Regions from separate parts of the Weizmannia sp. FSL K6-0777 genome, predicted to be linked through region 1. Evidence: a T-box and tRNA genes for the amino acid it is inferred to sense, from the RefSeq annotation. Region 1 holds a T-box; the other holds one or more tRNA genes.
What was found. The T-box of region 1 lies ahead of NST70_RS10205 (valine--tRNA ligase). A T-box ahead of a tRNA ligase gene usually reads a tRNA of that ligase, here a tRNA-Val.

Region 1 (4,192 bases):
TTCGATCGTTTCGTTCAAACGCGTTAAAATCCATTTGTCAGCGACTGATTTTTCACCGGACAGATCCATTTCTTCGTATTTCAGCCCGTTCATGTTCATGAGTGCAAAACGGGAGGCGTTCCAAATTTTATTGGCGAAATTCCAGACCGCTTCAACTTTTTCGTAACTGAAACGCAAATCCTGGCCCGGTGCGCTACCGGTGGTAAGGAAATAGCGGAGCGAGTCCGCGCCGTATTTGTCGATGACTTCCATCGGGTCGACACCGTTGCCGAGCGATTTGCTCATTTTCCGCCCCTGCTCGTCGCGGACAAGGCCGTGGATCAGAACATCTTTGAACGGGCGCTTGCCGGTAAACGCAAGCCCCTGGAAAATCATCCGCGATACCCAGAAGAAAATGATGTCATAGCCGGTCACAAGCGTATCGGTCGGATAATAACGCTTGTAGTCTTTAGCTTCTTCATCCGGCCAGCCCATTGTCGAAAACGGCCAGAGCGCCGAGCTGAACCACGTATCGAGCACGTCCGGATCCTGTTCCCAGTTTTCAATATCGCGGGGCGGCTCAGTGTCAACATACACTTCGCCGGTTTCTTTATGGTACCAGGCCGGAATCCGGTGGCCCCACCAGAGCTGGCGCGAAATGCACCAGTCGCGGATATTTTCCATCCAGTGCAAGTATGTTTTTTCGAAGCGTACCGGCACAAAATGGACTTTTCCTTCCGACGCCTGCAGTTTTACCGCGGCATCAGCGAGCGGCTGCATTTTCACAAACCATTGCGTCGACAAATACGGTTCGACAACCGCGCCGCTCCGTTCGGAATGGCCGACCGAATGAAGATGGTCTTCCACTTTGACAAGAACGCCAAGTGCTTTCAAGTCCTCCACAATCTGTTTGCGGCATGCAAACCGGTCCATGCCTTTATATTTTCCGGCATTTTCATTCATTGTGCCATCCTCGTTCATCACAAGGATACGTTCGAGGTTGTGGCGGTTCCCGACTTCGAAGTCGTTCGGGTCATGGGCCGGCGTAATTTTTACGGCACCAGAACCAAATGTCATGTCCACATACTCGTCTGCGATAATCGGAATTTCGCGGCCGACGATCGGCAATACAATCGTTTTCCCGATTAATTGTTTGTATCGTTCATCATCCGGATGGACAGCGACCGCCGTATCACCGAGCATCGTTTCCGGGCGCGTTGTCGCGATTTCGATCGTGCCGGAACCGTCGCTTAACGGGTATGCCAGATGGTAAAATGCGCCCTGCACCTCTTTGTAGACGACTTCAATATCGGAAAGTGCCGTTTTCGTTTCCGGATCCCAGTTGATGATATACTCGCCACGGTAAATCAAGCCTTTTTTATAAAGCGAAACAAATACTTCTTTTACAGCTTTTGACAGCCCTTCATCGAGCGTAAAACGTTCGCGCGAATAATCGAGCCCGAGGCCAAGTTTTGCCCATTGTTTGCGGATAAATTGAGCGTATTCCGCTTTCCATTTCCATGCTTCTTCCATAAATTTTTCGCGGCCGAGATCATAGCGGGATTTGCCTTCTTCACGCAGTTTGGCTTCCACCTTTGCCTGTGTTGCAATCCCGGCGTGGTCCATCCCCGGCAGCCAGAGCACATCATAGCCTTGCATCCGTTTCATCCGGGTTAAAATATCCTGTAAAGCCGTATCCCAGGCATGGCCGAGGTGGAGCTTCCCGGTTACGTTCGGCGGCGGAATCACAATCGTGTACGGTTTCTTTTCCGGATCGCCTTTTGCTTCGAAAAATTTGCCGTTCACCCACCATTCATAGCGCCCTTTTTCAACAGCCTGCGGATCATATTTGGTCGGCATGCTGATGTCCTGCTGTTCCATTTGCATCATTCCTTTCTGCGTCTTTTACGGATAAACACAAAAACTCCCTTCGTCATAAAAGGACGAAAGGAGTCTGTTCGCGGTACCACCTTTTTTCACGGGCAAACGGATGCCCGGCACTCTCGGGTCAGTAACGGCACTTCGCCGGCTTTTGCTACTTTCGGTTTCACAAAAGCTACTCCCGGGCGACCTTCCAGCCTGTTTCGCATAGGAAATCTTTCAGCAGCTGATTTCCCTCTCTGCATGGAAACAAAATCTGTACTCTTCCCGTTCATTGTACTTTGATTTTTGAAATTGACTATAGTTTATGGTATCGGTTTTTGTGAAAATCGTCAATAGCATTGCCCATTTTTAGAAAAAATATGCGGCGGATGCACTGATCCGCCCGCTTTTCATACATTATTTTTGAGGGATAGGTGGATGATGATGAAGAAAAAAATTGACAAACAGGCCGTCCGTACATGGGCGCGGAATGCAAAAAAAGTGTGCAAGCAGCTGATTCTTCCGTTCTCCGTCTTTCAGGCCATCCGTACGATTATTTTTCCGACGACGTTTGACGTTTTGCTGCTTGCCATATTTATTCTCATTTATCTCGGGTTTCAGTATGAATGGTTTTAGTGGCCGTTCCTGCTTTTCATGACGCGGGGGCGGCCCCTTGTGACAACTGCATGACGACATACTCGGTATTTTTCATTCGCCAGTACTTTTCCTGCAGTTTCGCGACTGCTCTCGCTTCATGGCGTTTTCCTTCATTTGCAAAGTATTCCTCCACGGTTTGGATGATCGGTGCGGGATAAGCGAGATAGCTGAAAAATAAGCTTTTTTCATCTTCTTTCAGCGGAAAATAGCTGAAATAGGTCTTCACCCAATCCACGCAGTCGTCAAACCGGCTCGGATAGGAATCGAGCGTCCGCGACAAGAAGGGAAGCAAGTCATAAAAAGGCGCAGCGTTTTTCGCCAGTTCGAAATTGGTAAAGTACCCGAGCCCGCGTTCATCGTACAAAAAATGCTCCGTTGAAATTTTTCCGTGGATGGTCACCGTTCTCGCTTTCTCCATCTCTTTTGATTGTTCATACCAGTTTTCCAGCTGCCGGATCGAAAATTTGAGCGCCTGGTTCGTTTCATTGTAAAAGGTGCAGTACAACAGGGCAAACGGGGACATATAGACCTGCTCTTCACACCGTTCAAGGAACTCTTCCAAAAAATCCTGCTGCCCGTACCAGCGGGAAAGGGTTTCTTCATAGTATTCCCGCCGTTTTTCTATTGAGATCTCCGTATCTTTGACGGACAAGCTGTGCAGGCGTGCGAGTTCCCTGAACATTTTTTGATGTTTCTCGCCGCGTGCTTCTTTTTCTTCGTTTGGCAGCCAGGGCATTAAATAGTATAATGCCCCGTTATACAGCACCCCGTAACGGCCGTCCAACGCGGGATAGACCGGGACAATACGGTTGTATCCCCGCTGGTACAGAGACTGGACATGCCGGATAAATCCCATCCCGTTTTGCGGTGCAATTTTTTTTAAAGCAAAGATGCCCTGGCCGGTATAAATTTTATACACTTTTCCGTACCGCCCGACATATTCAGCGTTCAGGCCGTAATGCTTTACAATCCGATTGATGTCCTGCTGCGAAAGGTCAGTCACCCGTTTCACCTTCTTAGAGCGCTTCTCCTGAAAAATAGGCGCTTGCTCATTTTCATTCCCCCGCTGCGCCGCATTCGCCGCGGCTTGAACATAGGCGCAATCTAGGTTAAGAATAGCTCGTTTTGCACGCTTCCTTACGCAGGCGCTTAGCCCCTGAATTTCAGATGCATCCTTCACCTAGACGCCCGTGCCTGTGAATGCTCCGGCTCAGTGATTTTTTTCGGCGCGCGCGTTTGCGGGAACGTACAGCACTTGCCCCTCATATACATCCTGGTTCACTTCCAAATGGTTCATCCTTAAAATCTGCTGGACATTGATATTGTATTTTTCAGCAAGCTGGTCGAGCGTCTCCCCGCTTTGGACGATGCAAACCTTTAACTTGGCAGGCTTTTCTTCATCTCTCCGGGCAAAAAAGTCGGCAAGCGAAATAGATTCGTATTTTTGCTTCTTTTTCTTCTTGGCAGCCGAATCCTTTTCTTCCGGCACTTCCTCTATTTTCTCCCCGCTTTCCGGCGACTCTTCCACAATCGTTTCGCTGCTCGCCACAGAAGAAGATTCATCTTTTTCAGGCGATTCTTGCTTGAGATAAGCAGAAGATTCATCTTCCATTGCCTTGCTCTCGATCCGGAAAACGGGCTCCGTCTTCCCGGCGTCATCCGGCTCAAGAGATTCTTCGTTCAGAGCCGTTTT
Region 2 (4,192 bases), 490 kb from region 1:
CAAACTGCTCAGCCACGACAAGCGGTGCATGATTTGGAAGCATCACACCGCCAGACCCGACACGGATGGTTTTCGTCCCTGCCGCTATATACCCGACTAAAACAGCCGTTGCAGAGCTGGCTACTCCCACCATATTATGGTGCTCCGCGAGCCAGTATCGTTTGTAGCCCCAATTTTCAACATGCTGTGCGAGGCTTAGGCTATTTTTAAACGAATCTGCCGGTGTCTTTCCAGATAAAACGGGGATCAAATCTAAAACCGAAAATGCAACGTCATTCAACTTTTTTTGACTACCCATTGTCCGCTTCCTTTCCTTCTACTCGTGAAGATAGATCTATTGTAAAATAACAGATTCCCAAAACAAAATGATTTGCCTAACCTGTCCGGTGTATCCCAATGATGAGAACGTTCGTTTATGATACTGAAATTAAGGGAAAATGCAATGAAAAACAGTGCTCGTATGATCGGACCCATGGGCGTTGGGTGTTTCGGGTACAAGCTTCCCAATAGAAGCAGCAGAAAGAGCATTGGTATCCAAACTTCATGAAGTTGGCGAAATGGAAAATAGACTGCTTGTTGAAGCAGTATGCATAACTGGATCAAGCGTTGGAAAGCCCCGTAAAAGTGAACAATCGAGAGAAAACCGGACCTTTTGAAGGAGGGGGTTAGCGATGCAAATTGGCATGGACTTATTAAAATTGATTATGGGCTTTCTTGCGCTCATTTTTTGTCTAAAATGTACCGGCGCCAAAAGCATTTCAAACCTTACGCCAATCGACTTCATCTGGAGCATAATGCTGTCTGAAATCGTCGGCAACGGCCTTTATGACCCAAGTGTAAAATGGTACTACATTCTTGTGATGCTTTCTGTTTAGGTCATCATTAAAATCATTTTTGACATCCTCATTTATCGCTATGATAAACTGGAAAAATTCCTTATCGGGGATAAAACGGTGATTATCGATAAAGGAAAAATTAACAAAGTCGTACTGAAAAAAAATAAAATTGATATGAATCAACTGTCGGAGTTATTGAGAAAGCAGGGCGTATTTTTGCTTGATGAAATTGACCAGGCCTATCTTGAAAAAGATGGGACGGTTACGGTGAAAAAAAGAAAAAACAACCCTAGTAAATAGTAGGCTGCCCAGTTCTGTTCTCATTATAAAAGGAAAATCTAAGATAGTATTTCCAAACCTTTCTTATTAGATCAATTCCCTTTTTGTACAAGTTAAAAAACTATAGATACTCACAAGTGTACGCTTTCAAGCAGCCACTTAAATTGGCCTCGGCTTCAATAATATAATTGCAATAAAAAAACGCTTCTCTTTATCTTGAGAAGCGTTCCATTTGGCATCAGCTTTCAATGTGATGCTATTATACCGGTGGTCGGGGTCGAACCGACACTCCCGAAGGAACACGATTTTGAGTCGTGCGCGTCTGCCAATTCCGCCACACCGGCATGATATGATGGAGGCGGCAACCGGAATCGAACCGGTGATAAAGGTTTTGCAGACCTCTGCCTTACCTCTTGGCTATGCCGCCATCAATGGAGCGGAAGACGGGATTCGAACCCGCGACCCCCACCTTGGCAAGGTGATGTTCTACCACTGAACTACTTCCGCATACTGGGCCAGCTGGATTCGAACCAGCGCATGACGGAGTCAAAGTCCGTTGCCTTACCGCTTGGCTATGGCCCAATAAATATGGGGCGGATGGTGGGAATCGAACCCACGAATGCCGGAGCCACAATCCGGTGCGTTAACCACTTCGCCACAACCGCCATCATAATGGCAGGGGCAGTAGGAATCGAACCCACACTGGAGGTTTTGGAGACCTCTGTTCTACCTTTAAACTATGCCCCTTTAAAAAATGGAGGGGGACGGATTCGAACCGCCGAACCCTGAGGGAGCGGATTTACAGTCCGCCGCGTTTAGCCACTTCGCTACCCCTCCATATTGCGTGGTGCCGGCCAGAGGACTTGAACCCCCAACCTACTGATTACAAGTCAGTTGCTCTACCAATTGAGCTAGACCGGCCAAATGGTGGCTCGGGACGGAATCGAACCGCCGACACAAGGATTTTCAGTCCTTTGCTCTACCGACTGAGCTACCGAGCCACAATTATGTAAAATGGATGGCGGTCCCGACGGGAATCGAACCCGCGATCTCCTGCGTGACAGGCAGGCGTGATAACCGCTACACTACGGGACCTTTATATGTAAATTGCGGGGGCAGGATTTGAACCTGCGACCTTCGGGTTATGAGCCCGACGAGCTACCAGACTGCTCCACCCCGCGATGATAAAATGGTGGAGGATGACGGGATCGAACCGCCGACCCTCTGCTTGTAAGGCAGACGCTCTCCCAGCTGAGCTAATCCTCCAGTTATAATGATGACCCGTACGGGATTCGAACCCGTGTTACCGCCGTGAAAGGGCGGTGTCTTAACCGCTTGACCAACGGGCCATATGGATCATGACGGAGAGCAAGGGATTCGAACCCTTGAGACAGCTTTTAGCCGCCTACACGATTTCCAATCGTGCTCCTTCGGCCTCTCGGACAGCTCTCCATGATGGCTCCGCAGGTAGGATTCGAACCTACGACCGATCGGTTAACAGCCGATTGCTCTACCACTGAGCTACTGCGGAATACAAGCCCGGCAGCGTCCTACTCTCGCAGGGGGAAACCCCCAACTACCATCGGCGCTGGAAAGCTTAACTTCCGTGTTCGGGATGGGAACGGGTGTGACCTTTCCGCCATCGCCACCGGACCTTAATGACAAAAATCATTATAACAAAGTTTTCATTTCTTATCAACAGGAATTATGTGATTCCCTGAAAACCGGATGGGAGAAAAAACTGTAAACGGAGAATGCGTTTTTACTTCTAACTTTGAGAATTGTCTAGCTCCAGCGCACCTTTTTCAAGGCGGCCTTCACTTTTCTATTTGGTTAAGTCCTCGATCGATTAGTATCCGTCAGCTCCACGCGTCGCCGCGCTTCCACCCCGGACCTATCAACCTGATCATCTTTCAGGGATCTTACCAGTATAAACTGTGGGAAATCTCATCTTGAGGGGGGCTTCATGCTTAGATGCTTTCAGCACTTATCCCTTCCGCACATAGCTACCCAGCGATGCCTTTGGCAAGACAACTGGTACACCAGCGGTGCGTCCATCCCGGTCCTCTCGTACTAAGGACAGCTCCTCTCAAATTTCCTGCGCCCGCGACGGATAGGGACCGAACTGTCTCACGACGTTCTGAACCCAGCTCGCGTACCGCTTTAATGGGCGAACAGCCCAACCCTTGGGACCGACTACAGCCCCAGGATGCGATGAGCCGACATCGAGGTGCCAAACCTCCCCGTCGATGTGGACTCTTGGGGGAGATCAGCCTGTTATCCCCAGGGTAGCTTTTATCCGTTGAGCGATGGCCCTTCCATGCGGAACCACCGGATCACTAAGCCCGACTTTCGTCCCTGCTCGACTTGTAAGTCTCGCAGTCAAGCTCCCTTATGCCTTTACACTCTGCGAATGATTTCCAACCATTCTGAGGGAACCTTTGGGCGCCTCCGTTACCTTTTAGGAGGCGACCGCCCCAGTCAAACTGCCTGCCTGACACTGTCTCCCACCCCGGTAAGGGGTGCGGGTTAGAATTTCAATACAGCCAGGGTAGTATCCCACCGATGCCTCCGCCGAAGCTGGCGCTCCGGTTTCCAAGGCTCCTACCTATCCTGTACAAGCTGTACCAAAATTCAATATCAGGCTGCAGTAAAGCTCCATGGGGTCTTTCCGTCCTGTCGCGGGTAACCTGCATCTTCACAGGTACTATAATTTCACCGAGTCTCTCGTTGAGACAGTGCCCAGATCGTTACACCTTTCGTGCGGGTCAGAACTTACCTGACAAGGAATTTCGCTACCTTAGGACCGTTATAGTTACGGCCGCCGTTTACTGGGGCTTCAGTTCAGAGCTTCGCCTTACGGCTAACCCCTCTCCTTAACCTTCCAGCACCGGGCAGGTGTCAGCCCCTATACTTCGCCTTGCGGCTTCGCAGAGACCTGTGTTTTTGCTAAACAGTCGCCTGGGCCTATTCACTGCGGCTTCCCGGGGCATACACCCCAAAAAGCACCCCTTCTCCCGAAGTTACGGGGTCATTTTGCCGAGTTCCTTAACGAGAGTTCTCTCGCTCACCTTAGG

Region 2: it has a tRNA-Val gene. The T-box ahead of NST70_RS10205 (valine--tRNA ligase) is inferred to sense a tRNA for this amino acid. The anticodon was not compared.

The regions. Positions count from the first base shown of each region.
Region 1 is NZ_CP151971.1:2,130,278-2,134,469, forward strand. It holds gene NST70_RS10205 (valine--tRNA ligase) at 1-1,860, opposite strand, end outside; T-box leader at 1,916-2,144, opposite strand; gene NST70_RS10210 (hypothetical protein) at 2,287-2,478, shown strand; gene ysxE (spore coat protein YsxE) at 2,495-3,511, opposite strand; gene NST70_RS10220 (LysM peptidoglycan-binding domain-containing protein) at 3,710-4,192, opposite strand, start outside.
Region 2 is NZ_CP151971.1:2,623,325-2,627,516, forward strand. It holds gene NST70_RS12600 (LLM class flavin-dependent oxidoreductase) at 1-298, opposite strand, end outside; gene NST70_RS12605 (hypothetical protein) at 672-875, shown strand; gene NST70_RS12610 (YetF domain-containing protein) at 924-1,136, shown strand; tRNA gene NST70_RS12615 (tRNA-Leu) at 1,378-1,459, opposite strand; tRNA gene NST70_RS12620 (tRNA-Cys) at 1,469-1,542, opposite strand; tRNA gene NST70_RS12625 (tRNA-Gly) at 1,548-1,622, opposite strand; tRNA gene NST70_RS12630 (tRNA-Gln) at 1,626-1,697, opposite strand; tRNA gene NST70_RS12635 (tRNA-His) at 1,705-1,780, opposite strand; tRNA gene NST70_RS12640 (tRNA-Trp) at 1,789-1,862, opposite strand; tRNA gene NST70_RS12645 (tRNA-Tyr) at 1,871-1,952, opposite strand; tRNA gene NST70_RS12650 (tRNA-Thr) at 1,961-2,036, opposite strand; tRNA gene NST70_RS12655 (tRNA-Phe) at 2,041-2,116, opposite strand; tRNA gene NST70_RS12660 (tRNA-Asp) at 2,135-2,210, opposite strand; tRNA gene NST70_RS12665 (tRNA-Met) at 2,223-2,296, opposite strand; tRNA gene NST70_RS12670 (tRNA-Val) at 2,306-2,381, opposite strand; tRNA gene NST70_RS12675 (tRNA-Glu) at 2,393-2,464, opposite strand; tRNA gene NST70_RS12680 (tRNA-Ser) at 2,478-2,567, opposite strand; tRNA gene NST70_RS12685 (tRNA-Asn) at 2,572-2,646, opposite strand; rRNA gene rrf (5S ribosomal RNA) at 2,653-2,768, opposite strand; rRNA gene NST70_RS12695 (23S ribosomal RNA) at 2,945-4,192, opposite strand, start outside.